One region of the Pseudomonas sp. CFBP 8770 genome, then DNA from elsewhere that is predicted to be linked to it. Evidence: predicted binding sites of a transcription regulator. Region 1 holds the regulator's gene; the other holds the start of a gene.
The links. Region 1 encodes FliA, which starts transcription of late flagellar genes. Its sites were predicted from a motif close to CTAAAGTTTNNNNNNNNNNNGCCGNTAA; they were not measured.
Positions count from the first base shown of each region.

Region 2: the regulator FliA is predicted to act here: its motif matches at 14,548-14,575, upstream of motA (flagellar motor stator protein MotA).

Region 1 is NZ_JACYUL010000002.1:483,669-497,978, forward strand. Features, by position in the region: gene flhB (flagellar biosynthesis protein FlhB) at 1-111, shown strand, start outside; gene flhA (flagellar biosynthesis protein FlhA) at 422-2,551, shown strand; gene flhF (flagellar biosynthesis protein FlhF) at 2,563-3,882, shown strand; gene fleN (flagellar synthesis regulator FleN) at 4,001-4,834, shown strand; gene fliA (RNA polymerase sigma factor FliA) at 4,828-5,574, shown strand; gene IFT98_RS07035 (chemotaxis response regulator CheY) at 5,800-6,174, shown strand; gene IFT98_RS07040 (protein phosphatase CheZ) at 6,194-6,982, shown strand; gene IFT98_RS07045 (chemotaxis protein CheA) at 7,041-9,215, shown strand; gene IFT98_RS07050 (protein-glutamate methylesterase/protein-glutamine glutaminase) at 9,232-10,362, shown strand; gene IFT98_RS07055 (flagellar motor protein) at 10,362-11,102, shown strand; gene motD (flagellar motor protein MotD) at 11,114-11,998, shown strand; gene IFT98_RS07065 (ParA family protein) at 12,054-12,842, shown strand; gene IFT98_RS07070 (CheW domain-containing protein) at 12,842-13,708, shown strand; gene IFT98_RS07075 (chemotaxis protein CheW) at 13,749-14,228, shown strand; gene IFT98_RS07080 (DUF2802 domain-containing protein) at 14,229-14,310, shown strand, end outside.
Region 2 is NZ_JACYUL010000003.1:360,436-376,899, reverse strand. Features, by position in the region: gene tsaE (tRNA (adenosine(37)-N6)-threonylcarbamoyltransferase complex ATPase subunit type 1 TsaE) at 1-192, opposite strand, end outside; partial or broken gene IFT98_RS09020 (NAD(P)H-hydrate dehydratase) at 180-986, opposite strand; gene queG (tRNA epoxyqueuosine(34) reductase QueG) at 1,128-2,198, shown strand; gene IFT98_RS09010 (trimeric intracellular cation channel family protein) at 2,183-2,791, opposite strand; gene IFT98_RS09005 (2Fe-2S iron-sulfur cluster-binding protein) at 2,895-3,974, opposite strand; gene IFT98_RS09000 (diiron oxygenase) at 3,975-4,877, opposite strand; gene IFT98_RS08995 (hypothetical protein) at 4,938-5,165, opposite strand; gene IFT98_RS08990 (MOSC domain-containing protein) at 5,171-5,878, opposite strand; gene IFT98_RS08985 (glutamine amidotransferase) at 5,875-6,573, opposite strand; gene IFT98_RS08980 (aminotransferase class I/II-fold pyridoxal phosphate-dependent enzyme) at 6,602-7,912, shown strand; gene orn (oligoribonuclease) at 8,026-8,568, opposite strand; gene rsgA (small ribosomal subunit biogenesis GTPase RsgA) at 8,664-9,695, shown strand; gene IFT98_RS08965 (LysR family transcriptional regulator) at 9,689-10,627, opposite strand; gene IFT98_RS08960 (aspartate aminotransferase family protein) at 10,726-11,901, shown strand; gene IFT98_RS08955 (toll/interleukin-1 receptor domain-containing protein) at 12,099-12,566, shown strand; gene motB (flagellar motor protein MotB) at 12,601-13,626, opposite strand; gene motA (flagellar motor stator protein MotA) at 13,630-14,481, opposite strand; gene IFT98_RS08940 (HDOD domain-containing protein) at 14,651-16,177, shown strand; gene IFT98_RS08935 (rhodanese-like domain-containing protein) at 16,221-16,464, shown strand, end outside.

The DNA of each region.
Region 1 (14,310 bases):
CAGGTGCTTGCCTATGTCTACCAGATCCGCCAGTACCAGGCCGGGCGGGGCAAGCGTCCCGATCCGTTGCAGGACCTGCCGATCCCGCCGGATCTGCAGCGAGACAGTTAGGGCGAGTCGCGCCCTTCGCGGCCACGGACCGCTCCCACAGAAAGTTCGGACCTGCCGCGATCTCTGTAGGAGCGGTCGGCGCTTTTCGCGGTCACGGACCGCTTCCACAGAAAGATCGGACCTGCCGCGATCTCCGTAGGAGCGGTCAGCGCCCGCGAAGAACGCACCACCGTTAGATCGATTTCACTCCGGCTCGGCAGCCCCTCGATAATCTTTAGTCCCTCTGGCAAAAGTTGGACCTCTTCTTGCACTGCCCCTTGGCAAGACGCCTGGCGCGTCAAAAGTTCGCTTGGGGAAGTGGGGAATGTCGGTGGATCGCTCTCAATTAATCAACACCGCTCGTAGCAACATCGTCGGCCTTGGCCGCGGCAATCTGGGTGTGCCGCTGCTGTTGCTGGTGATGCTGGCGATGATGATGCTGCCGATCCCGGCACTGCTGCTGGACGTGTTCTTCACCTTCAACATCGCCTTGTCCATCGTCGTGCTGCTGGTGTGCGTGTACGCCCTGCGTCCGCTGGACTTCGCCGTGTTCCCGACCATCCTGCTGGTGGCCACGCTGCTGCGCCTTGCGCTCAACGTGGCGTCGACGCGGGTGATCATGCTCCACGGTCAGGAAGGCCATGCCGCCGCGGGTAAAGTGGTCCAGGCATTTGGTGAGGTGGTGATCGGCGGCAACTACATCGTCGGTATCGTGGTGTTCGCCATCCTCATGATCATCAACTTCGTGGTCGTCACCAAGGGCGCCGGGCGCATCTCCGAGGTGAGCGCGCGGTTCACCCTGGATGCCATGCCCGGCAAGCAGATGGCTATCGACGCCGACCTCAACGCCGGTCTCATCGATCAGAACCAGGCCAAGGCGCGTCGTACCGAAGTGGCCGCCGAAGCCGAGTTCTACGGCTCGATGGACGGTGCCAGCAAATTCGTCCGTGGCGACGCCATCGCCGGTCTGCTGATCCTGTTCATCAACCTGATCGGCGGCATGCTGGTGGGCATGCTGCAACACAACATGCCATTCGCCGAGGCGGGCAAGGTGTACGCCCTGCTGACCATCGGTGACGGCCTGGTCGCGCAGCTGCCATCGCTGCTGCTGTCCACTGCAGCGGCCATCATGGTGACCCGTGCATCGGGCTCCGAGGAGATGGGCAAGCAGATCCAGCGGCAGATGTTCGCCTCGCCCAAGGCGCTGGCCGTCTCCGGCGCGCTGATGGTGATCATGGGCATGGTGCCCGGAATGCCGCACATGGCCTTCATTACCCTGGGCGCCATCGCCGGTGGCGGTGCCTACCTGCTGTGGAAAAAACAGAACGACGTCAAGGTCCAGGCCCAGGCCGAAGTGCAGCGTCAACAGGAGCTGCTGCCGTCACCGACGCGGACCCAGGAAACCAAAGAGCTGGGCTGGGACGACGTCACGCCCATCGACATGATTGGCCTGGAAGTCGGCTATCGGCTGATCCCCCTGGTGGACCGCAACCAGGGCGGCCAGTTGCTGGCGCGGATCAAGGGCGTACGCAAGAAGCTGTCCCAGGACCTGGGCTTCCTCATGCCTACTGTTCATATTCGCGACAATCTCGACCTGGCACCCAGCGCCTATCGTTTGACGCTCATGGGGGTGATTCTCGCCGAAGCCGAGATCTACCCGGATCGCGAGCTGGCCATCAACCCCGGTCAGGTCTTCGGCTCGTTGAACGGCATCACCGCCAAGGATCCGGCGTTTGGTCTGGACGCGGTCTGGATCGACGTCAACCTGCGCAGCCAGGCGCAGTCGCTGGGCTACACGGTGGTCGATGCCAGTACGGTAGTGGCCACGCACTTGAACCAGATTCTGCAGAAGCATGCCCATGAGCTGATCGGCCACGAAGAAGTCCAACAACTGCTGCAAGTTCTGGCAAAAGGCTCGCCCAAGCTCGCCGAAGAGCTGGTTCCCGGCATCCTTTCGCTGTCTTCGCTGCTCAAGGTGCTGCAGGCGCTGCTGGCAGAGCAGGTACCGGTTCGCGACATCCGCAGCATTGCGGAAGCGATCGCCAACAATGGGCATCGGAGTCAAGATACCGCCGCGCTGGTCCAGGCCGTCAGGGTCGGTTTGTCCCGCGCCATCGTGCAAAGCATTGTAGGCATTGAGTCGGAGCTGCCTGTCATCACGCTGGAACCAAGGTTGGAACAGATATTGCTAAATAGTCTTCAGAAGGCTGGTCAGGGTCAGGAAGAAGGCGTTTTGCTGGAACCGAGCATGGCGGAGAAACTGCAGAGATCCTTGATCGATGCGGCGCAGCGGCAGGAGATGCAGGGCCAACCGGTAATACTGCTGGTGGCCGGTCCGGTCCGCGCGATGCTGTCACGCTTCGGTCGCCTGGCGATCCCCAACCTTCATGTACTGGCCTATCAGGAAATCCCTGATAACAAGCAAGTCACCATCGTTGCGACAGTAGGGCCCAACGGCTGAGGTAGTGGGTTATGCAAGTGAAGCGATTTTTCGCCGCCGACATGCGTCAGGCCATGAAATTGGTCCGCGACGAGCTGGGCGCCGACGCTGCCATCATCGGCAACCGTCGGATCGCCGGCGGCGTCGAGCTGACCGCAGCGCTGGACTACAAGCTGTCGGCCCTGGCGCCGCGCGTGCCCAACCTCGAGTTGGAAGAAGAGCTGCGCAAGACCCAGTCGCGGATCGTTTCGGCCCAGGCCGAGCTGAGCACCCGTGGCGAGAGCGATGCGGCCACCAACCGCCAGCTGGTCGCAGGCCTGCCGTTGACCGCCGCCGAGCCGCTGGTCGAGCCGCGTCGCGAAGAGCCACCGCGTGTCCAGGCGGCCCCCGCGCCACAGCCTGCCGTCGACCAACGTCTTTTCGATTCCATGCGTTCCGAACTCAACGGTTTGCGCCAACTGCTGGAAGTGCAGCTGGGCTCACTGGCCTGGACCCAGCTGCAAGGCAGCAAGCCGGCGCAGGCGAATCTGTGGCGTCGTTTGCAGCGCATCGGCTTGTCCGGCCCGATCGCTCGCGAGCTGCTCAGCCTGACCAGCGAAATCAACGAACCTCGGCAGGCATGGCGGATGCTGCTGGCGCACTTGGCGCGTATGATCCGTACACCTGAAGTGGAACCGCTTGAAGAAGGTGGTGTGATTGCCATGGTCGGCCCGGCCGGCATGGGCAAGACCACCACCCTGGCCAAGCTGGCAGCCCGCTATGTGCTCAAGTACGGTTCCCAGAGCGTGGCCCTGGTGAGCATGGACAGCTTTCGCATCGGTGCCCAGGAGCAGCTCAAGACCCTGGGTCGCATTCTCAATGTATCGGTGACTCAGGTCGATCCGGGCCAGTCATTGGTACAGGCGCTGGAACCCTTGCTGCGCAAGCGTGTGGTGTTGATCGACACCGCGGGCCTGCAAGCCAGCGATCCGGCCCTGCGCATGCAGCTCGAGAGCCTGGCCGGACGCGGCATCAATGCGCGCAACTACCTGGTGCTGGCAACCACCAGCCAGAAGCAGGTGCTCAGCGCCGCGTACCATAGCTACAAGCGTTGCGGTCTGGCCGGGTGCATCCTGACCAAACTGGATGAAACGGCCTGTCTCGGCGAAGTGCTGAGCCTGGCCATCAGTCAGGAACTGCCGATTGCCTATCTTACCGATGGGCCGCGCATTCCCGATGACTTGCATTTGCCGCGCCGGCACCAGTTGGTCAGCCGCGCAGTGAGCGTGCAAATGCAAGAAGAGCCCAGCGAAGAGGCCATGGCCGATATGTTCGCGGGTCTCTACCACAGCCCCGACAAGCGAGTTGGCTGAGGTGAAGAACGTTATGCAAGCACACTCTTCCTGCATCGTAGGGTTGCCAGGAAACACTCGAGCAATCGAACTGGCAGCCACTCGTGTGGCCTCGGTCTAGACAAGGTAAAGAACGAACATGGGCAGCATGCATCCCGTACAGGTGATCGCGGTGACCGGCGGCAAAGGTGGCGTCGGCAAGACTAATGTGTCAGTGAACTTGTCCCTGGCGTTGGCCGAGCTCGGCCGCCGGGTCATGTTGCTGGACGCCGACCTTGGCCTGGCCAACGTCGACGTGTTGCTGGGCCTGACCCCCAAGCGCACCCTGGCCGACGTGATCGAAGGTCGCTGCGAACTGCGCGACGTGATGTTGCAGGGCCCTGGGGGCATCCGTGTCGTGCCCGCAGCCTCCGGCACCCAGAGCATGGTCCAGCTGAGCCCGGCCCAGCACGCCGGCCTGATCCAGGCCTTCAGCGATGTGGGCGACAACCTCGACGTGCTGATCATCGACACCGCCGCCGGTATCGGCGAATCGGTAGTGAGCTTCGTCCGCGCGGCCCAGGAAGTCCTGCTGGTGGTGTGCGACGAGCCGACCTCGATCACCGATGCCTACGCCCTGATCAAACTGCTCAATCGCGACCACGGCATGAACCGCTTCCGGGTCTTGGCCAACATGGCGCAAAGCCCCCAGGAAGGGCGCAATCTGTTCGCCAAGCTGACCAAGGTGACCGACCGCTTCCTCGACGTGGCCCTGCAGTACGTTGGCGCCGTTCCGTACGACGAGTCGGTGCGCAAGGCCGTGCAGAAGCAGCGCGCCGTGTACGAGGCGTTTCCCCGTTCCAAATGCTCGCTGGCCTTCAAGGCAATCGCGCAGAAAGTAGACACCTGGCCGTTGCCGGCCAATCCCCGTGGCCACCTGGAGTTCTTCGTCGAACGCCTGGTCCAGCAAACCAGCGCAGGGCCCGTATCATGAGCGCCAGCGGATACCGTATGTACAGCAAGGCGTCGCGCGACTCGCAGCAGCATCAGCTGATCGAGCAATACGCGCCGCTGGTCAAGCGTATCGCCTACCACCTGCTGGCGCGGCTGCCAGCCAGCGTGCAGGTGGAAGACCTGATCCAGGCCGGCATGATCGGTCTGCTGGAGGTCTCGACCAAGTACGACTCGAGCAAAGGGGCCAGTTTCGAGACCTATGCCGGCATTCGGATCCGCGGCGCGATGCTCGATGAAGTGCGCAAGGGTGACTGGGCGCCGCGTTCGGTCCACCGCAATACCCGCATGGTCAGTGATGCCATTCGCCGAATCGAGTCGAAAACCGGTCGCGACGCTAAAGATCACGAGATCGCGGCCGAACTTAGTCTGAGTCTGGATGATTACTACGGGATCCTGAACGATACCCTGGGCAGCCGCCTGTTCAGTTTCGACGATCTGCTGCAGGACGGTGAGCACGAGGGCCTGCACGAAGACGGCGCCAGCGGTTCGCTGGAGCCCTCGCGGGATCTCGAGGATGAACGCTTTCAAGGCGCGCTGGCCGAGGCCATCGCCAACCTGCCCGAACGCGAGAAGCTGGTCTTGTCGTTGTATTACGACGAGGAACTGAACCTCAAGGAAATCGGTGAGGTACTGGGTGTCAGCGAATCGCGGGTAAGCCAGTTGCACAGCCAGTGCGCGGCGCGACTGCGCGGGCGCCTGGGAGAGTGGCGGGCACGCTGACCCAAAGGGATTCGCAGGACATGTGGGAGCGGTCATTGGCCGCGAAGGGAGCACCGATGTATGTCAGACATACAGCGGCGCCTGATTCGCGGCCGATGACCGCTCCCACGCGATTGCGGGGAAATGCCGATCTGCGACGGCCGCGGATATAACCGGATTCGATTGTTACGCACGTCCAGGGGCTGGGCGTGTTCAAGACTGCTGGAGGTCTAATTGGACAAGAACATGAAAATCCTCATCGTCGACGATTTCTCGACGATGCGGCGCATCATCAAGAACCTGCTGCGTGACCTGGGCTTCACCAACACCGCCGAGGCCGACGACGGCAACACCGCCTTGCCGATGTTGCACAGCGGCAATTTCGACTTTCTCGTCACCGACTGGAACATGCCCGGCATGTCCGGCATCGACCTGCTGCGCCAGGTGCGCGCCGACGATCGCCTCAAGCACCTGCCGGTGCTCATGGTGACCGCCGAGGCCAAGCGCGAGCAGATCATCGAAGCCGCCCAGGCCGGGGTCAACGGGTATGTGGTCAAGCCTTTCACTGCGCAAGTGCTGAAAGAAAAAATCGAGAAGATTTTCGAGCGCGTCAATAGCTGAAGTCTGCAATGGGGGCGCAATGGACCACAAACAAAGCACGTTGGGGGACTTCGAGTCGACCCTGAAGAAACACGCCGTGGAGCTGGTCGACAGCCTTGAAAAAGGCCGTTTCGGCGAAGCGGTGCAACTGATCCACGAATTGAACCAGACCCGCGATCGCGGCCTGTACCAGGAAGTGGGCAAGCTGACGCGGGAGCTGCACAGCGCAATCGTCAGTTTCCAGATCGATCCGAACATTCCCCAGGCCGAAGAGGTTTCGCAGATCACCGATGCGACCGAACGTCTGTCGTATGTGGTGCGCCTGACCGAAAACGCGGCCAACCGCACCATGGATCTGGTCGAGCAGAGCACACCGGTGCTCAACACGCTGAGTGCCGAGGCCAGTGTCTTGAGCGTCGACTGGCAGCGCTTCATGCGCCGCGAAGTGGCCGCCGACGAATTCCGCGAACTGGCACGCCGGGTCGACGGCTTCCTGACCCGTAGCGAGCAGGGCAATCGCGAAGTCGCCAGCCACCTCAACGACATCGTGCTCGCCCAGGATTATCAGGACCTCACCGGCCAGGTCATCAAGCGTGTCACCGCGCTGGTCACCGAAGTGGAGAGCAACTTGCTCAAACTGGTCCTGATGGCCAGCCAGGTGGATCGCTTTGCCGGCATCCAGCACGACCACGAACAGCTTCGCGCCGAAAAAGATCAAGAAAAACATCCTGCCAAGGGTGAAGGTCCGCAGATCCATGCCGATAAACGTGAAGACGTCGTATCCGGTCAGGACGATGTCGACGATCTGCTGTCCAGTCTGGGCTTCTAGGCCATCGCCTGCGCCTGACTGTGTTGACCGTTAATCACGTACTCCAGGGAGCATCCACATGAGCTTCGGCGCCGACGAAGAAATCCTTCAGGATTTCCTGGTAGAGGCCGGCGAAATTCTCGAGCAACTGTCCGAACAACTGGTCGAGCTGGAAAGCCGTCCCGATGATGCCGACTTGCTCAATGCAATTTTTCGCGGTTTTCACACTGTAAAAGGCGGCGCCGGCTTCCTCCAGCTCAACGAGCTGGTGGAGTGCTGCCATATCGCCGAAAACGTCTTCGACATCTTGCGCAAAGGTGAGCGCCGGGTCGACGCCGAACTCATGGACGTCGTGCTCGAAGCGCTGGACGCGGTCAACGGCATGTTCACCGAGGTGCGTGAACGCGCCCCGGTCACACCGGCCAGCCCCCAGTTGCTCGATGCCCTCGCGCGCCTGGCCGAACCGGCTGCGGCAGTTGTCGCGCCGCCGGTGGCAGCGCCAGCTGCTGCGCCGGTTTCGACGCCGGGCGAAGACATCACCGACAGCGAATTCGAGCAATTGCTCGATTCCCTGAGCGCGGCCAAGGCGCAGGCCACTGCGCCGGCTGCACCTGCTGCTGTGGCACAGCACGGCGCGGCCAGTGACGAGATCACCGACGACGAATTCGAGTCGCTGCTCGACCAGCTGCACGGCAAGGGTCAGTTCGCCGTCGATGCGCTGGCACCGGCTGCAACGTCGCCAACTGCCGCGGCGCAGGCTGGCGCGACAGCGCCTGGCGACGAAATCACCGACGACGAGTTCGAGGCCCTGCTCGACCAGTTGCATGGCAAGGGCGCGTTCACCGCCGATGCGGTCAAGGCAGCGCCGCCTGCCGAGGCGCAGGCCCCCACGAGCGACCAGATCACCGACGACGAATTCGAGTCACTGCTCGATCAGCTGCATGGCAAGGGCAAGTTCAGCGATGTCGCCAGCCTGCCCGAGACTCAGCCGACGCCGTCCGCGTCTGTGCCGGTGGCAGCACCACGCAAGGTCGAGGCAGCGCCCGCGCGTGCGCCGGTGGCCGAGAAGCCGGTCGCCAGCGAAGCCGAGACGACCGTACGGGTCGACACCGCGCGCCTCGACGAAATCATGAACATGGTGGGCGAGCTGGTGCTGGTGCGTAACCGCCTGGTGCGCCTGGGCGCCAACAGCGCCGACGAAGCCATGTCCAAGGCCGTATCGAACCTGGACGTGGTCACGGCCGACCTGCAGACGGCCGTCATGAAGACGCGCATGCAGCCGATCAAGAAGGTCTTCGGACGCTTCCCGCGGTTGGTCCGCGACCTAGCGCGGCAGTTGAAGAAGGAAATCAACCTGGAACTGGTCGGTGAAGAAACCGACCTGGACAAGAATCTGGTCGAGGCCTTGGCCGACCCGTTGGTGCACTTGGTGCGCAACGCCGTCGATCACGGCATCGAGACGCCGGAAGAGCGCGAACGCAACGGCAAGGCGCGCGGTGGGCGCGTGGTGTTGTCGGCAGAACAGGAAGGCGACCATATCCTGTTGTCGATCAGTGATGACGGCAAGGGCATGGACCCTGCGGTGCTGCGCGCCAAGGCCGTGGAAAAGGGCCTGATGGACCGCGACGCCGCCGACCGCCTCAGCGAATCGGACTGCTACAACCTGATTTTCGCACCGGGTTTTTCCACCAAGACGGAAATCTCCGACGTGTCGGGCCGTGGCGTGGGCATGGACGTGGTCAAGACCAAGATCAGCCAGCTGAACGGCTCGATCAATATCTACTCGGCCAAGGACCAGGGCTCGAAGATCGTCATCAAGGTGCCGCTGACCCTGGCGATCATGCCGACGCTGATGGTGATGCTGGGCAACCAGGCGTTCGCCTTCCCGCTGGTCAATGTCAACGAGATCTTCCACCTGGACCTCTCGCGCACCAACGTCGTCGACGGCCAGGAAGTGGTCATCGTGCGTGACAAGGCGCTACCGTTGTTCTACCTCAAGCGTTGGCTGGTCAAATCGGCCGCTCACGAGGAGCAGGGCGAGGGCCACGTGGTCATTCTGTCGGTCGGCACCCAACGCATCGGTTTCGTGGTCGACCAGTTGGTCGGGCAGGAAGAAGTGGTGATCAAGCCGCTGGGCAAGATGCTGCAGGGCACGCCCGGCATGTCCGGCGCGACCATCACCGGTGACGGCCGAATAGCCTTGATCCTCGATGTACCGAGCATGCTCAAGCGCTACGCCACACGGCGTATCTGATCGTAGTGGAGTGTTTATGGCAGTCAAGGTCCTGGTGGTGGATGATTCCGGTTTTTTCCGCCGCCGCGTCTCGGAAATTCTTTCGTCGGACCCCACCATCCAGGTGGTCGGGACCGCTACCAATGGCCGCGAAGCGATCGATCAGGCCCTGGCGCTCAAGCCCGACGTGATCACCATGGACTACGAGATGCCGATGATGGACGGCATCACTGCCGTGCGTCATATCATGCAGCGCTGTCCCACTCCGGTCCTGATGTTTTCCTCGCTGACCCACGAGGGCGCGCGGGTTACCCTCGACGCGCTCGACGCGGGGGCAGTGGATTACCTGCCGAAGAATTTCGAAGACATTTCTCGCAACCCCGAGAAGGTCAAGCAGATGCTCTGCGAGAAGATCCATACACTCTCGCGCAGCAACCGCCGGCTGGGTGCGCACATGGCCACGCCAGCCCCGACGCTCGCGTCCACTGTCACCCCGGCGCCAGCCGCCCCCGCGTCGTCGCGGGCCGTGCCGGCGCGCACGCCAGCACCGGTTACGCCGGCGCGGGCTCCGGCGCCGACCGCCAGCACTGCGACGCCACGGCGCAAGCCGTACAAACTGGTGGCCATCGGTACCTCCACCGGCGGGCCGGTAGCGCTTCAGCGTGTATTGACCCAGCTGCCGGCCCATTTTCCAACGCCGATCGTGTTGGTCCAGCACATGCCTGCGGCCTTCACTCGCGCCTTCGCCGAGCGTCTTGACAAGCTCTGCCGGATCACCGTCAAGGAAGCCGAGGATGGCGACGTGCTGCGTCCCGGGCTGGCGTTACTGGCACCCGGCGGCAAGCAGATGATGATCGACGGGCGCGGTGCAGTGAAGATCCTGCCCGGTGACGAGCGGCTGAACTACAAGCCCTGCGTGGACATCACCTTCGGTTCGGCGGCCAAGTCCTACGGCGACAAGGTGCTGGCGGTGGTACTCACCGGTATGGGCGCCGACGGTCGAGAGGGCGCGCGTCTGCTCAAGCAGGGCGGCAGTCACATCTGGGCCCAGGACGAAGCGAGCTGCGTGATCTACGGCATGCCCATGGCCATCGTCAAGGCTGGTTTGGCCGACGCCATCTACAGCCTCGATGACATTGGCCGGCACCTGGTCGAGGCGTGCGGCTGATGGATGTACTGAGCCTGATCGGGATCATTCTGGCGTTCGTTGCCATCATTGGTGGCAACTTCCTCGAGGGTGGCCACCTGTCGGCTCTGCTCAATGGTCCTGCTGCGCTGATCGTGGTCGGCGGCACGCTGGCAGCGGCGCTGATCCAGTCGCCCATGAGTGCGTTCAAGCGCGCGCTGCACAACGTGCGCTGGATTCTTTTCCCGCCCAGGATCGACATGGCCGGCGGTATCGACCGTGTGGTGAACTGGAGCCTGGTTTCGCGCAAGGAAGGCTTGCTGGGGCTGGAAGCCAGCGCCGAAGCGGAGCCCGATGACTACGCGCGCAAGGGCCTGCAGCTGCTGGTCGATGGCGCCGAAGCCGCGGCCATCCGCAGTATTCTCGAGGTGGATCTGTACAACCGCGAAACCCGTGACCTGCAGGCAGCCAAGGTGTTCGAAAGCATGGGTGGCTATGCGCCCACCATCGGCATCATCGGTGCGGTGATGGGGTTGATCCATGTCATGGGCAACCTGGCCGACCCCAGCCAGCTGGGCAACGGCATCGCGGTGGCGTTCGTGGCGACCATCTACGGTGTGGCCAGCGCCAACCTGCTCCTGCTGCCCGTGGCGCACAAGCTCAAGGCCCTCGCCCAGCGTCAGGCGGCCTATCGGGAAATGCTGCTCGAAGGGTTGCTGTCCATCGCCGAAGGTGAGAACCCACGTTCCATCGAAATGAAGCTGCAAGGCTACCTCGACTAGGAGAGCATGGCATGGCCCGTCGTCGTCGCCTCGAAGAGCCGGAAAACCATGAGCGCTGGCTGGTGTCCTACGCCGATTTCATCACCTTGCTGTTCGCTTTCTTCGTGGTGATGTATTCGATCTCGTCGGTCAACGAAGGCAAGTACAAGGTCCTGTCGCAAGCGCTGGTCGGGGTGTTCAGTGACCCGGACCGCAGCGTCAGGCCCATCCCGATCGGCGAGGAACGACCCTTGACCACCCGTCCCGTGCAACCGCTGGTCACCGACAGCGAGCAATCGGAGGCGGCCATCGGCGAGGCGGTCGACCCTCTGCAGACCATTGCCGACAATGTCCGTCAGGCGTTCGGCGACCTGATCGCTTCGGATCAACTGACCGTACGCGGCAATGAGCTGTGGATCGAGATCGAACTCAAGTCCAGCCTGCTGTTCGGCAGTGGCGATGCCATGCCCAGCGACATGGCGTTCGCCATCGTCGACAAGGTCGCCAGTATTCTCAAACCTTTCGACAATCCGGTTCATGTCGAGGGCTTCACCGACAATCTGCCCATCAGCACCGCGCAGTTCCCGACCAACTGGGAGCTGTCGACCGCTCGGGCAGCGAGCATTGTCCGCATGATGGCTATGGAGGGCATCGACCCGCGGCGCATGGCGGCGGTCGGCTATGGCGAGTTCCAGCCGGTGGCCGACAACGCCAGCGCCGATGGACGAGGGCGCAACCGTCGGGTAGTGCTGGTCATTTCGCGCAACCTTGACGTGCGTCGCAGCATCACCAGTTCTGGCAGCGCCAACGCGCAGCCGGATGCAGCACTGCGCCGGGCTGGCACACAAACTGCAAAGACGCCCTTAACCGTGCCGTCCGCGCCTGGGTCTGTCAAAAGTCCGCCGCCCGGCCCTTAACCCGAAAGCTTCACTATCTCGGTAGTGCGCCGTTTACCGAGGGGAAATCACCACCATGAGAGTCTGGGCAGTAGCCAATCAAAAAGGCGGGGTAGGCAAGACCACGACTTCGATCGCCTTGGCCGGTTTGCTCGCCGAGGCAGGCAAGCGCGTGGTCATGGTCGATCTCGATCCGCATGGTTCGATGACCAGTTATTTCGGGCACAACCCCGATGAACTGGCGCACAGCTGTTACGACCTGTTCCTGCACAAGGGCGCGGTACCACCCGGCCTGGCCCACCAACTGCTGCTGCCAACCGGCGAAGCCAACGTGTCGCTGCTGCCCTCGAGCACCGCGCTGGCGACGCTGGAGCGCCAGCAACCCGGACAGAGCGGCCTGGGCCTGGTGATTGCCAAGACCCTGGCGCAACTGTGGCAGGATTTCGACTACGCCGTCATCGACAGCCCACCCCTGCTGGGCGTGCTCATGGTCAATGCATTGGCGGCTAGCCAGCAACTGGTGATCCCGGTACAGACCGAGCACCTGGCAGTCAAAGGCCTGGAGCGCATGGTCAGCACCTTGACCATGATCAACCGTTCGCGCCGCCAGGCCCTGCCGTACAGCATCGTTCCGACGTTGTTCGATCGTCGTACCCAAGCGTCGCTCAGTACCCTGCGTACCCTGCGCGACGACTACCCGCAGCACATATGGCCGGGCTACATCCCGGTCGACACTCGTCTGCGCGATGCCAGCCGGGCCGGACAGACACCCTCGCGCTTCGATGGCAAGAGCCGAGCAGTCGTCGCCTATCGTGCCTTGCTCAAGCATCTGCTGGCCCAACAACTCGTCGCGCAGGTAGCCTGATGAACCGTCCCGTCGATATTGCCCAGCGGCCCCAGGTGGCCTTGCAGTCCTACCTGGACGGCCTGCTGCATGAAGCCACCGAGGCGTTCGAGGCGCTCGATCTCGACGCCGGCCTGGACAGGCTCGACGAGTTCCAGGCAGCCGTGCTCGAAGAACAGGTGCGCGATGCCGTAAGCCCGCAGCCGGTGCCAGTGCCAGTGCCAGCGCCAGCGCCTGCGCCGCCGGTGCAGCTGCCCTCAACCGTTGCCGATCCCATTCCACCGGCCAGCCTTGCATTGGTCGCACCCGTGGTCGACGTTCATCTGCCGTCGGCCACTCCGCAGCCGCTTTCGGCTGCCGTCGATGGCCGCCCCAGCTGGGCCGCCGAGCCGTTCGAGTGCCTGCTGTTCGACGTCGCCGGGCTGACCCTGGCCGTGCCGCTGGTGTGCCTGGGTTCGATCTATGCGCTGGCTGGCCAGACCCTGACGCCGCTGTTCGGCCAGCCCGACTGGTTTCTCGGCATCCTGCCCAGCAACAGTGGCAACCTGAAAGTGCTCGACACCGCGCGCTGGGTCATGCCCGACCGCTACCGCGACGACTTTCGCCAGGGGTTGCAGTACGTGATCTCGGTGCAGGGTTACGAGTGGGGTCTTGCCGTGCACCAAGTCAGCCGCTCGCTGCGCCTGGACCCCAACGAGATCAAGTGGCGCAGCCAGCGCGGCCAGCGGCCATGGCTGGCGGGAACCGTCATCGAACACATGTGCGCGCTGCTGGACGTCGCCGAGCTGGCCGAGCTGATCGCCAGTGGCGGTGCACGCCATCTGCGTCCAGTCGCCTCGGCGCCAGGCAAGCCTGTCGCCACCACCACCGCTATCATCAAGAATTGAATGAACACGCCGCCGTCATGGCATTTGAGGGGTTAGTAGCATGAAGAAGTCGTCCGCCCAAGGTTCCGAAGATCCGATCCTGCAGTGGGTCACCTTCCGTCTGGACAATGAAACCTACGGCATCAATGTGATGCAGGTGCAGGAAGTGTTGCGCTACACCGAGATTGCGCCGGTGCCGGGTGCGCCCAGCTACGTGCTGGGTATCATCAACCTGCGCGGTAACGTGGTCACGGTGATCGATACGCGTCAGCGCTTCGGTCTGGATTCCAGCGATGTCAGCGACAATACGCGCATCGTCATCATCGAGGCCGACAAGCAAGTGGTAGGGATTCTGGTCGACAGCGTGGCCGAGGTCGTCTACTTGCGCCAGTCCGAGGTCGAAACTGCACCCAACGTCGGCAACGACGAGTCGGCCAAATTCATCCAGGGCGTGTGCAACAAGAATGGCGAACTGCTGATTCTGGTCGAGCTGGACAAGATGATGTCCGAGGAAGAGTGGTCCGAGCTGGAGAATATCTGATTGATCTTCGAGGTTGCGGTAGTCCTGCTGGCAGTGCTGTGGGTTGGAACGGTTTCGCTGTTCCTGTCCTATCAGAAAAGCC
Region 2 (16,464 bases), on a different contig from region 1:
GGTGAAGGTGGGGCTCTTGACTGCCCCAACGTGGCCCAGGCCGCGGATCAAGCCTCGGGAAAAGGTGGTCTTGCCGGCGCCCAGATCACCCTCCAGAAAGATCAATCCGCCGCCTTGGGTAATCTCTGCCATGCGCGCACCGAACGCGAGCATGGCCGGCTCGCCTTCCAGGTAGATTTCTACTTCAGACACGGATAATGCTCCTTGAGCAACTGACGAATGGCAGGTATCAGATCGCTGGCCGCCAAACCACGGCCGCCCTTGCCCAGACGCTCTCCGGCGCAGGCATGCAGCCACACCCCCAGGCAGGCCGCATCGAAGCCATCCATGCCTTGAGCACGCAGCGCACCGACCAGCCCGGCGAGCACGTCGCCCAAGCCACCGGTGGCCATGGCGGGATGACCCTGCTCGCAGATCGCCAGGCGCCCATCGGGCGCTGCAATCAGGCTGCCCGCACCCTTGAGCACGCACACCGCCGAATACTGACGCGCCAGGCGCAGGGCCGCCGCAGGGCGATCGTCCTGAACTTGCGTGGTGGAGATACCGAGTAGTCTGGCCGCTTCCCCTGGATGCGGGGTCAGCACGGCATCGGCCGGCAGCGCCACCGCGCCCTGAGCCAACTGATTCAGTGCATCGGCGTCCCAGACCTGAGGCTTGTCCTGGCTGGCCGCCACCGACAGCAGGCTGCGGCCCCAGCTGGCTTGCCCAAGGCCGGGCCCGACCACCAGCACCGTGGCAGCCTCGGCCAGCGCCCGGAGCTGGTTGGCCGAGGCGATATCGGCAACCATCACTTCCGGCAGACGCGCCAGCGCCGGCGCCACGTGCTCGCCGCGGGTGGCCAGCGTTACCATGCCGGCCCCGCTGCGCAGGGCACTCTGCGCGCTGAGCAAGGCCGCGCCGCCGGTGCCATGGTCGCCACCGATCACCAGTACACGGCCGTACATGCCCTTGTGCGCATCCATCGGCCGCGCGGCCAGAACCGGCAAGGTGTCAGGGTTGAGCTGCACGGCGGCCGAAGGCTGGCGTTGCTCTGCGTCGGGAATTTGCGTGTCTGGCGGCATGCTTGAACCTTTGCTGTCGATGTCTGGCAGAATTATACCCACCTCCGCACCGGTTTCCTCGCTCGCATGTCTGCTCCCACCATCGACCTTCCCGCCCTGGCGCTCTCCATCAAGCAATGGGGACGCGAACTGGGTTTCCAGCAAGTTGGCATCGCAGGCCTGGACCTTGGCGAGCATGAACGACACCTGCAGCGCTGGCTCGATGCTGGCTATCACGGCGAAATGGACTACATGGCCGCCCATGGCAGCAAGCGCTCACACCCCGAGCAACTGGTGCCGGGCACCTTGCGGGTCGTTTCGCTGCGCATGGACTACCTGCCCGGCGACACACAAATGGCGCAACGCCTGGCGCAGCCGGAAAAAGCCTACGTCTCGCGCTATGCTCTGGGCCGCGACTACCACAAGCTGATCCGCAAACGGGTGCAGCACCTGGCCGAGCGCATCCAGCAGGACATCGGCCCGTTCGGCTTCCGCGCCTTCGTCGACAGCGCGCCGGTGCTGGAGAAAGCCATTGCCCAGGAAGCGGGGCTGGGCTGGATCGGCAAGAATACGCTGGTACTCAACCGCAAGGCAGGCAGTTACTTCTTCCTCGCCGAACTGTTCGTCGACCTGCCGTTACCGGTCGACCCGCCCCACGCCAGCGAGCATTGCGGACGCTGCACGGCCTGTTTGGATATCTGTCCTACCGCCGCCTTCGTCGGGCCCTACGTACTGGATGCTCGTCGCTGCATTTCCTATCTGACCATCGAGCTCAAGGGCCCCATTCCTACCGAGCTGCGGCCGCTGATCGGCAACCGTGTGTTCGGTTGCGACGACTGCCAGATCGTCTGCCCGTGGAACCGCTTCGCCCGCCCTTCGGGCGAAGGCGATTTCCAGCCGCGGCATCAACTGGACAATGCCGAACTGGCGCAGCTGTTTTTGTGGGATGAAGACCGGTTTCTGAACAGCACCGAAGGCTCGCCCCTGCGCCGCGCCGGTTACGAGCGCTTTCTGCGCAACCTGGCGGTGGGGCTGGGCAACGCACCGTCGAGCATCCCGGTGCTCGAAGCCTTGAAGGCACGCCGCGAGCACCCCAGCGCACTGGTCCGTGAACACGTCGAATGGGCCCTGGCGGCCCACGCTCAACGGTCGTCGTAGACGAACTTGGGCATTTCCCAGTGGAAACGGATAGCCAACAGGCGCAGCAGAAAACCGCCGAACAGGGTGATCGACAGCGCCTGAATCGGCACCAGCTCCAGGTAGGTGCAACCCAGAAAGCACCACGCCGCAGCGAATGAGACGCTGGCATACAGCTCACGGCGGAACACCAGGGGAATGTCGTTGCAGAGGATATCGCGCAGGATGCCGCCGAAGACCCCGGTGATCATGCCGCTGATGGACGCCACCAGATAGTCGTGGCCCAGCTCCAGCGCGGTCATGGTACCGATCAGGGTAAACGCCACCAGCCCCAGCGCATCGAGCACCAGAAACAGCGAGCGCAGGCGGCGCATGAGTGGCGCGATGAAAATCGTCACCAGCGCCGCCACGCTGGTGAGCACCAGGTATTCGGGATGCTTGACCCACGTCAGCGGGTAGTGGCCCAGCAACACGTCGCGCATCGAGCCACCGCCGAGTGCGGTCACACAGGCGATCAGCACCACACCGAACCAGTCCATACCGCGCCGCCCTGCGGACAAGGCACCGGTCATGGCTTCAGCGGTGATGGCGATGAGGTAGAGGGTCAGCAGCATGGGAACCTGGGGCCAAAGGCAGCGGGATAGGCGCGGTAGCGACTGCAACACGGGCGCCGCGATGAGCTCCCATGATACCGAGCACGGACTTGCGTTGTCCGCTTCAAGAGGTCCGGAGACACAGCGTGAGCTCATCGCCCACAGGATAGCTGCAACACGCCAATGCGTACCCAGCCGCGCGCTCCTGTGCGCTCAGTGCAAAATCGGCCTCGCTGCGACAGTCCCCTTTCAAGACCTTGATCTTGCAGGCACCACAGATTCCAGCACGACACTGACTGCGCACTTTCAGGCCCTGGGATTCCAACTGCGCAAGCAGGGTCAACGAATGAACCGCCTCGAACTCGACCCCCGACGCGGGTATCTTCAAACGCACTGTTCCAGTGTCGGCCTGCTTGGCGGGCAACGGCGAATCGGCCGAGCTGAATGCTTCGATAAAGTACTGGGCCCCACCATGCCGAACCTTCATGGCCCGGTGTATTTCTACGGCGAATGCTTGGCTTCCGCAGATTACAATGCCTTGCGACGCCTCCAGGGCGTCCAGTACCCGCTGGCTTGGACGCCCCCTCCACAAGCAGCCTTTGTCTTGGTACAGCGACTGGCGGGTGACATGGATGCGCAAGGTGAACCAGCGTTCGGCAAGCTCCAGGGTCATCAACTCGGCGAAGCATGGCACGGCTTCCAGAGAGGGCGTGCACAACAATAACGTGATCCGTGGCACTCGGCGGCCTTGCCGTGCCCATTGCCTGAATTCGCGTATCAATGCCCAAGGCAAGGTAAAACCGATACCACCAGCCAACAGCGCTACGCTATCCAAGCCTGAAAGCTGCTGCGCCGTGATGTCTCCTGCAACGCCCACACAGCGCACCAAGGCGCCGACCATCAGATGATTGAACATCGTCTCTGACAACCCTTTGGAAGGCACACGCTGGACGATGATCTCAACCTGCCAGCGCGTGGGGCAGGCCACTATCGAATAGCAGGCCGTGCGAACTTGACCGGTAGCACCTGCGTATTCAAGTATCAGGTAACGGCCTGGGACATATTCTTCTTCACGCTGTTCATCGAGCACCGTGAAGACAAATCTCCTCGCGTTCTCGGCAACGTCGCATGCCACATCACACCGTAGAAAACCTGGCCCAACTGGCTCTACGGCAGATGAATTGTTCTTGGCCGAAAGCACCATCTATTCTAGACCTATACGTGCAAGGAGACTGAAAACCGACTCGGTGTAGACCTCTACTTCGCTTGATCGAGAACACTCCAGAAGCATTGCCTCATACCCCTGGAATCCCGCTAGAGAAAGCGCCCGAGCCCAGGCACCCAGTTCGTTATCGGCAAACATCTCCACCGTCTTGGCAATTACAGCCTGCAAGTACGTTCGTTCGCCGACACTTAGCGTGTGGACGATATCGCACGCTACAAAACTGAAAACACTTGAATGGCTCCACTCATCCACCGCGTGAGTACGAGTCACCTCATGGCACACCTGCTGGATGGAGTCATCCTCGGACAAGGTCTTCAGGTAGTCAGTGATCAAGGTTTCACTGGCACAGGCAATACCGAATCGAGTGAGCCGCCGCTGCCACTCAGCCATACATGTGGACAATATCTGATCGCGCCAGCGGATAAGATTGAAGTCGCTGAAATCGAGGTAGGGCAGCTTTCGGTTCAGATAGATGTAATTGCATGCCGTGACCGACATCTTGGTGTGGAGCGCTTCGTCGAGCAGCGCCTCAGACATCACTCGCTGCAGGATGTCACGGTTGCGAGACTCGACAGGTGGCCTTTTGATGATGTCCTCGCAGGCCGGTGTCACGATGTCGCATTCGATATAAATGGTTTTGAGGTTATAGATAATCCAGCCATAGGACAGACATCTGGATTTCATTTCGGCCGTAGCCGCCTGCCAGGCTGGATGACTTCGAAACGGAACCAGCGACTCGCTAAAGTCCAACCTGCCGTGCTCGAAGAGCAATTGACTGTAAGGAGTCGCGTCGTTGTTGACTGCCGCCCGCACGACCCACAAAGAAGACAGTTTCTCCAGCATGTTCCTGACGCCATCATGGCTTTCCGGACCAACTTCCATATTCACTTGCTGCGTACCTCTTTACCCGTGATGTTCAACCAATGACGCCATTGATGGCATTCAAGTCTTTGCGAATATGCCCTGCGCATACAGCACGCGAATTCCGTCAGGCGTGGATTCCAGCAATCGGCGCTCACCCGTTTTGCGTTGTATGTCGAGGGTGTAGCCCTCGCCTTCGGGGAACCGGCGGACCACATCTGCCAATGCATGCTCGGCAGCGGCATGCTCTATATCGAACTGGCACCAGTACGCCCGGTGCAATTGAACGATGACGCGAAAGTGCTGCATGGTTTCTACTCTCCTGAAAGGGGACCCAGCACTCGGCTGGCCCAGTTCTCGATCTGGCCCGTTGTCAGGCGCCGCTCCACGAGTGAGCGCCAGGATGGTACGAGCGGCAGTTGCGCAAGTTGGCTCAACTCATCGAGGTCCAGCGGCCGTTCGTACAACAGCGCGATGACTCTGCGCAACGGCCATCGAGGGATGGGGCGATCCTGGAGCACCATTGCGTCGCCTGCTTGCAGGACACCGCCCTCGAGGACCCGGTAATACCAGCCGGTCATTGCACTGGCCTGCATGCGCAAGGCCATATCGCTCACCTCGAAGCGGTCGCTGAGCTTCCAGCAAGGCTGGCGGGTCTGGCTGACTTCGAGGAGCACGTCGCCGCAGCGAAAGATGTCACCCAGGCAAACCGTGTTTTCGTCGAGACCGACAGTCGACAGGTTCTCGCCGAATGCGCCTGGCCGTGCAAGGCGTGGATGCTCGCCGATGAGCTGTGTCCACTCCTGGTAGTGCTCGAACGGGTAGTGGTGAAGGGCTTTGTCGGGGCCTCCATGGATGCGGCGGTCCCCCTGCTCATCGCCTGTTATTCCCAGCGTTCCCACTTCAACCGGTCCGCACACCGACTCCTTGTCGATACCTGTGAAACTGCCTGGGCGCGTAAAACGGCGAGACTTGCCCGCGAGCACGTGCCGCAACTCGATGACGGACCTCGCCCCACTCATCGCAGGCGCGCCAGCCAGTCGATCAGGATCGTGCCGGCTGCTTCTACGCCTGCAGAACCCATGGCCTGGGCCTGGGCGCGCAGCTCGCGGGGGTCGATTCGCTGTTGATGCAGTTCGTTGGCATGGCCGACCAGCCATGCTTCGAGTGCCTGCGGTGCCACCTCGAGATGAAATTGCAGCGCGAGCACCTGATCGCCCACGCTGAATGCCTGATGGGGGCAGGCCTCGGTGCTGGCGAGCAGTGTCGCCTGGGGTGGTATCTCGAACTGATCGCCGTGCCAGTGCAGCACGGGTGTTCCGTGCACCAGCGGCGTGAGGACCGAGGCGCGCCCGGCTTCGGTCAAGGTGACGGGGCCGAAACCGATTTCCGTGTGGCCCATGGCGGCGACGCCCGCGCCCAGGGCACGGGCGATCAACTGGGCGCCCAGGCAGATACCCAACAAGGGTTTGCCGCTGCCCAGGTGTTGGCGGATGAGTTCGAGTTCGTCCAGCAAAAATGGATATGAGGCGTCATCGAAAGCACCGATGGGCCCACCCAGAATGATCAGCAGGTCTGCCGAGCTCACATCCAGCGACGCCAACGGATGCAGTGGCGCCTCCACCATCTGGATTTCATAGCCTTCGGCTTCCAGCACCGCAGCCAGGCAACCCAGGTCTTCGAAGGCGAGATGCCGCAATACCAACGCACTTTTCATTTATGTACCAATACAATAATATGAATGTATGAATACATTATTGACGAACGCGCGCACTGCCGTCGAGATCGCGGATGCCATCGAGCGACAGATACGGCAAGGTGATTTGCTTCAAAACGCTTCGCTGCCTTCGGTTCGCGACCTGGCAGTGCAGCTCAAGGTCAGCCCCAATACCGTTGCGGCGGCCTACAGAAGGCTGCGCGACAGCGGCATGGTGGTGACCGACGGGCGCCGCGGCACGCGCGTCAATGCACCTGGGTCGCAGGTCGCCGAACACGGCTTCGTTATTCCTCAGGGCCTCGACGACATGGCCAGCGGCAACCTGGATGCCGCGCTGTTGCCAGCCGCTGATCACGGCTGGCTGCTGCGCAACTTCAAGCAGGATGGTTTCGACCAGTTCGGCGATGATCCACAGCTATCCGGCCTGGCACGCGACTGGCTCGTGAGCCAGCGATTGCCCAGCGAGCACGTGGGCGTGTATTGCGGGGCGCTGGACGCTGTGGAGCGGGCACTGCGGGCGCGCTGCCGACCCGGCGCCACGGTACTGATCGAAGATCCGTGCTGGCCGCCGTTGCGCGACCTGCTGACCGGGCTGCAGCTCAAGCCGATGATACTGGCCATGGACGACCACGGCGCGCTGCCACCGGCGCCCGAGGTGCTGCGCGGCGCAGCCGCCGTGGTACTGACTCCCCGCGCGCAGAATCCCACCGGCTGTTCGTTCGACGCCAAGCGGTGGCGGCAGTGGTCACAGGCCATGCAGGGCGCTACCCAGACCTTGCTGGTAATCGACGATCATTGGGGGCCGTTGAGCCAGGCCCCGGCTATCGATCTGCAGCCACTGCCGCAACATTGGCTCTATGTACTGTCGACCAGCAAGTTCATCGGGCCCGACCTGCGCGTGTCGATTGCGGGCGCCAGCGCTTCCTTGCACGCCGAGATGCAACGTCAGCAGCGGGTCGGTCCGCGCTGGGTCAGTCTGCTGCTGCAACGGCTGACCGCCCACCTTTGGAACGCGATGCTGCAAGCGGATCGTTTGACGGCAGTTGGCGCCAACTATCGAAGTCGACGGCTTTCGCTCATCGAAGCGCTCGAACTCAACGGTGTGAGGTTGTGCGGCGCTGGTGAAGGTCTGCACCTGTGGCTGCCGGTCACTGACGAGACATCGACGGTGCAGGCCCTTGCAGCCGCCGGCTGGGCGGTCCAGGCGGGCCAGCCGTTCCGGTTGCAGAGCGGGCCGGCGGTGCGTGTCAGTGTCGGTAACCTGGCTCATGCCGATATCGCGCGGTTGGCCGCCGATATCGCCAGTGCCATGCAGGCACCGCGGCGTCGGGTGTATTGAGAGAGGTAGGCTTGAGGGCCCCTTCGCGGGCTAAGAACCCGCTCCCACATGGGCCTCTTCATGGGCTGAGAGCCTGCCACCCACCCCGCTCCCACAGCAGGTTTTTCCGAGCTTCAGAACTTGATGAAGTGCTTGCGGTAGTGTTGCAGCTCGGCGATGGATTCGCGGATGTCGTCCAGGGCCAGGTGGGTGCTGCCCTTCTGGAAACTGTCCTTGACCTCCGGGGCCCAGCGCGCGGCCAGCTCCTTGAGCGTCGAGACATCGAGGTTGCGGTAGTGGAAGTAGTTTTCCAGTTCGCGCATGTGGCGGTAGAGGAAGCGGCGATCCTGGCAGATGCTGTTGCCGCAGATCGGCGACTTGCCCTTGGGCACCCATTGCTCGAGGAAGGCAATGGTCTGCGCCTGGGCATCGGCCATGCTGACGGTGCTCTCGCGGACCCGCTGGGTCAGGCCGGAGCCGCCGTGCTGACGGGTGTTCCACTCGTCCATGCCGGCGAGGATCTCGTCGCTCTGGTGGATGGCGATGACCGGGCCTTCGGCGAGGGTATTGAGGTCGCTGTCGGTGACGATGGTGGCCATTTCGATGATGACATCGTGATCCGGGTCCAGGCCGGTCATTTCCAGGTCGATCCAGATCAGGTTCTGTGGGTTCTGCATGAAAGTCTCCTCGGCGTAGCTGCGCAGTTTAGCGTAGCCGGCCGTGCTAGTATCCCGCCTTCGTCAACACCTGCATTCATTTACACGGAACACACATGGCCAAACGCCAACTGAACCGCCGCCAGAACTGGCGTATCGAAAAAATCCAGGGCGAGCGCGCTGCCCGCGCCGCCAAGCGCGAGTCCCAGGCCCTGGAGACGCTCGAAGGCGGCGACCTGGGCCCCGAGCAGACGGGGCTGGTGATCGCGCACTTCGGTGTTCAGGTGGAAGTCGAGGCACTGGAAGGCGAGCACGCCGGCCAGGTCTGCCGTTGCTATCTGCGGGCCAACCTGCCAGCGCTGGTCACCGGCGACAAGGTGGTCTGGCGCGCGGGCAATCAGGGCATCGGTGTCATCGTTGCCCAACTGCCGCGCAGTACCGAGCTGTGCCGCCCCGACAGCCGCGGGCAGCTCAAGCCGGTCGCGGCCAACGTCGACCTGATCGTCATCGTGTTCGCGCCCATGCCCGAGCCCCATGCCAACCTGATCGACCGCTACCTGGTAGCCGCCGAACACGCGGGCATCCATCCCCTGCTGCTGCTGAACAAAGCCGATCTGATCGACGAGCAGAACGCGCCGGCGCTCAACGCGCTGCTGGCGGTGTATCGCCAGCTGGGTTACCCGCTGCTCGAGGTCTCGGCCCATCAGGGCGATGGCATGCAGCAATTGCAGGCACGCCTGGATGGTCACATCAGCGTATTCGTCGGCCAGTCCGGCGTGGGCAAGTCATCGCTGGTCAACAGCCTGCTGCCTGAAGTGCAGGCCCGCGTGGGTGCGCTGTCGGAATGGTCCGGCCAGGGTACGCACACCACGACCACCGCGCGCTTGTTCCACTTCCCCGGTGGCGGTGAACTGATCGACTCCCCCGGCATCCGTGAATTCGGCCTGGGCCATGTCAGCCGCGCCGACGTCGAAGCCGGTTTCATCGAGTTCGCCGACCTGCTCGGCACCTGTCGTTTCCGCGACTGCAAGCATGACCGCGAACCCGGTTGCGCCCTGCTTGCGGCACTGGACGATGGCCGAGTGCAACAGCAGCGCATGAACAGCTACCGCTCGATCATCGCCAGCCTGACCCAGGACACCTACTGATTCAGGGCACCTGCTGATCCTCGGGCCGGCTGCGGCCCGAGGGTCTGGACGATGTAGTCCACGAATGCACGCAGCTTCGGCGAACGGTATCGCGCCTGTGGATAAAGCAGGTGCATGGGTCTGCCGGGTAACGCGTATCGAGCCAGTACCTGGATCAGCTTGCCTTCCTCGAGATCGCCACGCACCAGCACGTCGGGAAGCATCACCAGGCCCATGCCCGCCAAGGCGGCCTGACGCAGTCCGGCGCTGCTGTTGGTGACCAGGCGCCCGCGAACATCGACGCCGATCGTTCCAGTGGGTCCCTGCATCGACCAACGCTTTTGCGTCCCGCGCCATTCATCGCCCGGGTTGTACATGAATTGCAGGCACTCGTGCGCGGCCAGCTCTTCGGGGTGGCCAGGCGTGCCATGGCGACGCAGGTAGTCCGGGGACGCACAGATGCTCAGTCGATAGTCGTCCAGGGGACGTGCAATCAAGGTCGAGGGCTCCAGATTACCCAAGCGCAGGGCGGCGTCGTACTGACCGTCGAGCATGTCCTGTACCTGATCGCCGAGGCTGAGGCTGACGCTGATCTGTGGGTAACGCTGCAGAAACCCCGCCAACGCCGGCGCCAGGCACTCGGCGCCGAACGTGGGCGGGGCGGTGATCCGCAACAGTCCCTGCGGGGTGGCTTGGGTGTGTTCGGCCCAGCGCTCCGAATCGGCGACCAGCCCCAGCACCTCCAGGCAGCGCTGGTAGTAGGCCTGGCCCGCATCGGTCACCTGCTGACGGCGCGTCGTGCGCAGCAACAGGCTTACCCCCAGACGCTGCTCCAGTGCCTGCAAGTGGTTGCTGACCATGGTCGTGGACAAGTCGCAGGCCTTGGCCGCCGCCGTCATGGTGCCTAGCTCCACAACTTTCACGTACACCTGCATGGCTTGGAACAGATCCATTATCAACTCCTGGTGAAAAGTGCATCCAGTCTAGCGGCGTTTATCCATCAGAGCTTGAAGGGAATACTGCGGATTCATTCCCTGCCGAGAAATTCGCGATGAGCGCCAGCCACCTGATGCCTACCTATCAACCCTTGCCCCTGATGTTCAGCCGCGGCCTCGGTACTCGCCTGTGGGACGACAGCGGCCGCGAATACCTGGACGCACTGGCCGGAGTAGCGGTGACCAACGTGGGCCATAGTCATCCCGATGTGGTAGCCGCCATCACTGAACAAGCCGGGCTGTTGCTGCACACCTCCAACCTGTATGCCATCGACTGGCAGCAACAGCTGGGTGCGAAGCTGGCCGAGAAGTCCGGCCTCGCCCTGGCGTTCTTCAACAACTCGGGAGCCGAGGCGAACGAGACCGCGTTGAAGCTGGCCCGCCTGCATGGTCATGCCCGCGGTATCGCCCGCCCCCTGGTGGTGGTCATGAACAATGCCTTTCACGGGCGCACCCTGGCCACCTTGGCGGCCAGCGACGGCGCTCACCTGAGCGCCGGACTGGGCCAACTGCCGGGAGATTGCGTCAAGATCCCCTTCGCCGACCTCGACGCGCTGGCCAACGTCACCCAGGCGTTCGGCCAGCGCATTGCGGCAGTGCTGCTCGAGCCTATTCAGGGTGAAAGCGGTGTCCATGTCGCCTCCGCGGCCTACCTGCGGGCCCTGCGTGAGCACTGCGACCACCATGGCTGGTTGCTGATGCTCGATGAGATCCAGAGTGGCATCGGCCGCACCGGCCAGTGGTTCGCCTACCAGCATGCGGGCATCCAACCGGATGTGATCACGCTGGCCAAGGCTCTGGGCAACGGCATTCCGATCGGCGCCTGCCTGGCCAGCGCGGCAGTAGGCCGCCTGTTCACGCCCGGCAGTCATGGCAGCACGTTCGGCGGCAACCCGCTGGCCTGCAGGGTTGGCTGCACGGTGCTGGACATCATCGAGCGCGAGCGGCTGCTGGACAATGCGGCGCGTCAAGGGCGAGTACTGCTCGAACGGTTGCGCAGCGAAGTGGGAAACCTGCCCGGGGTCAAAGCGGTTCGGGGCATGGGCCTGATGATCGGCATAGAGCTGGACCGGCCCTGCCGCGAGCTGATGCAGCGGGCGGCGCAAGAGCATGCCCTGTTGATCAACGTAACCCGCGGCACCACCCTTCGCCTGCTGCCGCCGCTGACCCTGAACAACGCCGAGGTCGAACGTATCGTAGCGACGATGCGCGCGCTGCTGCAGGCGCCATAGGGCCGGACAATAGGAACCAACTGTAAGGAAATTTACCTGCGGCGGTAGGGATTGTCTCTTTTCAATGACATCCCTTGCCGCTTAAACGGCATTGAACAATCTTTCAACCTTCCACACTCACGATGAAGGTTTTCCATGTTCGACCTGCCCGTTGCCTGCCTGCGCCTCGCACGACCGATTGCTGGCGGGAGTCGGCGATGAGCGTGTTCATCGGCTACCAGCATGCCGATCATCCACACGCGCTGCGGGTCCGCAAGCAGCTGCGCAGGGCCGGGATCGAGGTACGCATGGACGTGATGGACTTCGAATCGCTGACCACCCTGCATGTCACCGAGACAATCACCGCGCACATCCGCGACTGCACCCACGTGATCCTGATGATGTCCCACAGCAGCGCCCGACGTTGGTGGATACCCTTCTCCATCGGCGAGGCAACCTCGTGGGACCGGCGCATCTGTGTGTATCGAATGGGCGACCAGGCGCTGCCCGAATACCTGGCTCATTGGCCAACCCTGACACGCACGCAGCAATTGGACTTCGTCATCGAGGCCTACCACCGCGAGGCAGCCCTGCGCATGCCGACCAGTCAGCATGAAACGCCGCTGCATGTGCGAGCGCGAGATATCCACAGGGGCCTGCGCGAACGCATCGGGCGTGGATTCTAGAACAGACCCAGCGTCTGAAAGGCTGCGCGGCCCATCAGGGCGCGGGCTTGCCCGGTTCGACCATCTTCGTCGAGCCGTCTTCGAAGAGGTTCAGCCGCTGGCGCAGCTCGCGCGGCTGCACCGGCGCATCGGGATCACCGATCGACGCGCCAGGAGGACTGGCGGCTGGAGGCGCATCGGGGGCTGGCGTTTCCAGGGCTGGTTGCTCGCCTTCGATATCGCGCTGGGCCTTCTTGGTCAGCACTACGATATCGATACGGCGATTGATGGAATTCAACGGATCCTTGCGGTCGAACAGCGAAGACGAGCCATAGCCCACTACGCGCGCGATCTGCTCTTCAGGGTAGCTGCCGGCCACCAGCGCGCGACGCGCGGCATTGGCGCGGTTGGACGACAGCTCCCAATTGCCGAAGCCGCCCGCCGCACTGCCGGCGTAGGGCTTGGCATCGGTATGACCACTGACGCTGATCTTGTTCGGCACCGCCTTGATGGTGTCCGCCATGGCCAGCAGGATGTCCTCGAAATAGGGTTTGAGCCGCGCACTGCCCAGGTCGAACATCGGCCGATTCTCGGCGTCGGTTATCTGGATGCGCAAGCCGTCCTGAGTGATTTCGAAAAGGATCTGGTCCTTGAATTTCTGCAGCTGGGGGTTTTCGTCGACCTTGTTCTGCAGTTCCTGCAGCAACAATTCGAGGCGTTCCTTTTCAACCTGCTGGGCCACTTGCTCGGCCTGCTCGGCCGCGACCTGGGTCGAGGTCTCGGGCTTGGGCGGCGACACCTCGACGTCCGGATTCAGCGTCTTCTCAGGCGATAGCTGGGGCGAGCCGCCCAAGTCGATGACATAGGGCGTGCCGCTTTCGGAGAAGCCGATCGGGTCCTTGAAGTAGCCAGCGATGGCGATCTTCTGTTCAGGCGTGGCTTCGGACAACAGCCACAACACCAGGAAGAACGCCATCATCGCCGTCGCGAAGTCGGCGAACGCGATCTTCCAGGCGCCGCCGTGGTGGCCGCCGCCAAAGCGCTTGACCCGCTTGACGATGATGGGCTGGTTGTTTTCCATGACTCAGCGACCGCGTACGGCTTGTTCGAGTTCGGCGAAGCTGGGCCGGTGCGCCGGGTACAACACCTTGCGCCCGAACTCCACGGCCAGCGACGGCGGCATGCCCGAGGCCGAAGCCACCAGCGACGCCTTGATGGCCTCGTAGACGTTCAGTTCTTCCTTGGCATCATGGGCCAGGCAGGTCGCCAAGGGCCCGAAGAAACCGTAGGCCGCCAGGATACCCAGGAACGTACCGACCAGGGCGGCGCCCACGTGACCGCCGATCGCTGCCTTGTCGCCATCACCCAGCGAGGCCATGGTCACGACGATACCCAGGACCGCCGCAACGATACCGAAACCGGGCAACGCATCGGCGATGCCGGTGACAGCGTGGGACGGGTGCTCGAGCTCTTCCTTCATGCTCAACAGCTCCATGTCGAACAGACCTTCGAGTTCGTGTGGGGCCATGTTGCCCGAAGACATGATGCGCAGGTAATCGCAGATGAACGCCATCATCTGCTCGTCCTTGAGGAGGGCTGGGTACTTGGCGAAGATCGGGCTGGCGGCGACGTCCTCAATGTCGGCCTCGATGGACATCATGCCCTCGCGACGGCTCTTGTTGAGAATCTCGAACAGCAGGCTCAGCACTTCCAGATAGAAGGCATGGCTGAAGCGCGACTTGAACATCTTCAGCGACTTCTTCAGCACGATCATGGTGGTGCTGCCGGGGTTGGCCTGCAGGAACGCGCCCAGTGCGGCGCCACCGATGATCAGCACCTCGAAGGGCTGCACCAGGGCGGCCAGCTGGCCGTGGGAAAGCACGTATCCGCCCAGCACGCTCGCGAACACGACAATGATGCCGATGATTTTAGCCATGGATAAAAAACACTTCAGAAGTCGGGTTCAAGGACGAAAAAGATGATGTTGAATCTGTTGTTCTCCTTATCGGCAGAACTGCGCCAGACTATAGGCAGCGGTTTTCAAAAGCCAGTTTGGTCCGTTCGTGTAGTCGGCCTGCATTCAGGCATGCATCAGGATAAGCATAGTGTCCAACGCCAAGCCTCAAACCCTAGACACCTGGCTCGCACTGCTCGATGGCGTGCGTCTGCCGATCCCCAGGCTTTACCACGACAAGGTTCGCGCGGCGATCAAGGACAGGCGCCGCTCGCTGCGCGACATCGCCGACCTGATGCAGCACAGCCCGGCGCTGGTGCTCAGCGTGATGCGCGAAGCCAACCGGCATGCCAGCAACAGCCTGGCGGAACCGGCGGAAAGCCTCGAAGTTGCCCTGAATCGGTTGGGTCTGTCGCGCACCGAAGAGTTGTTGATGCGTTTGCCTGCGCTCGAGCCGCAGCAGATGCCCCTGACACTGCGCCAGTTGCAGATGGTCAGCCAGCACGCCAGCCAGCAGGCCAATGGCCTGTTCGCGGCACGGCTGGCACGGCTGTGGCAGGAGATCCACTGGGGCAGCCTGTTGTTCCTGTCGCCGCTCTGGCCCCTGGCTGCCACCTACCCTGAGCTGCTCGATGAATGGGAGCGGCGGGTCATTGCCGAAGGCGAAGCGGCGGCCACGGTCGAGCAGGCCTTGTTCGGCGTACCGCTGCTGGTGCTTTGCCAGGCGCTGGCGCAGAAATGGCGTCTGCCGGCCTGGGTGCTGCACGGTTATGGCCTGCTGCTGGGGGAACGTCGAGCACTGGTGCAGGCGCTGCACATCGCCCGCGACAACCAGCATCGCCTGCGCCAGCAACAGCAGCTGGACGACGAGCCGGCGTTGCGGCGCTGGTTGAACCAACCGGCCAATACCATCCTGATGGCCAACGGTCTGGCCCTGGCGGCGCAGCACGGCTGGTTCACCCCCCACCTGCAGCGCTGGCAGTACCTGAGTTGCCTCTACCTGCAAGTGCCGCTCGAACAGGTGCAGCAACAGGTCCATCAACACGCGGTGCACAGCGCCCGTGTGCACTGGGCTGCCGACTTGTGGCATCCGGCGCGCAGCCTGCCGTGGCCGCCGCAGCACACGCTCGCGACGCAGGACAGCGAACCGGCACCAGCCCCTGCGCCGAGCGAAGCGGCACTGACGAGCTGGCGGCATCTGTGCACGCAGCTGCTGGCCACACCGACGCCTTTCAACAATGCCTTGCACCTGACCACCTGTGCACGCGATGCATTGCTGGCGTGCGGCATGCAGCGCGTCATGCTGCTGATGGTCGACCGCAGCCATGGCAGCCTGCGCGTGCACCAGAGCGCCGGGCTGCCCAAGGAGGCGGCCGCGTTGAGCCTGGGCATCGAGCACAGCAGCCTGTTGCAGCGGCTGCTCGCCCAACCGACCCAGTTGCGCATGAACACCGCCAACAGTGCACAGCTCCAGGCGCTGCTGCCGGCAACCCTGCGCGCGCTGTTCCGCGGTGAACACCTGCTGCTGCGCTCGCTGGGCGTCGAAGGCCGGGTACACACGCTGCTGGTCGCCGACCAGGGCGGACGCCCGTTTTCCGAGATCAGCGTGCAGGGCTTCGGCAAGACCGCACAGTGCATCGAGCGCGCGCTGGACACCTTTACCAACCGCAGCCGGTGAGGCTTGCGCTACAATCGCCGTTCCGTTTCGTCTGGAGACCCGAATGCCTGACTTCTCTGGCCTGCCCCTGGTGATCGAGCCCGATGAGCTGGACACCCGGCTCGATGCCGCCAACCTGATCGTGGTCGACCTGACCAGCGCCGCACGTTATGCGTCCGGGCACATCCGCGGGGCGCGTTTCGTCGATCCCAAGCGTACCCAATTGGGTCAGCCACCCGCACCGGGGCTGCTGCCTGGGCTGGCGGCACTGGAGCAGCTGTTCGGCGAGCTGGGGCACAACCCGCAGG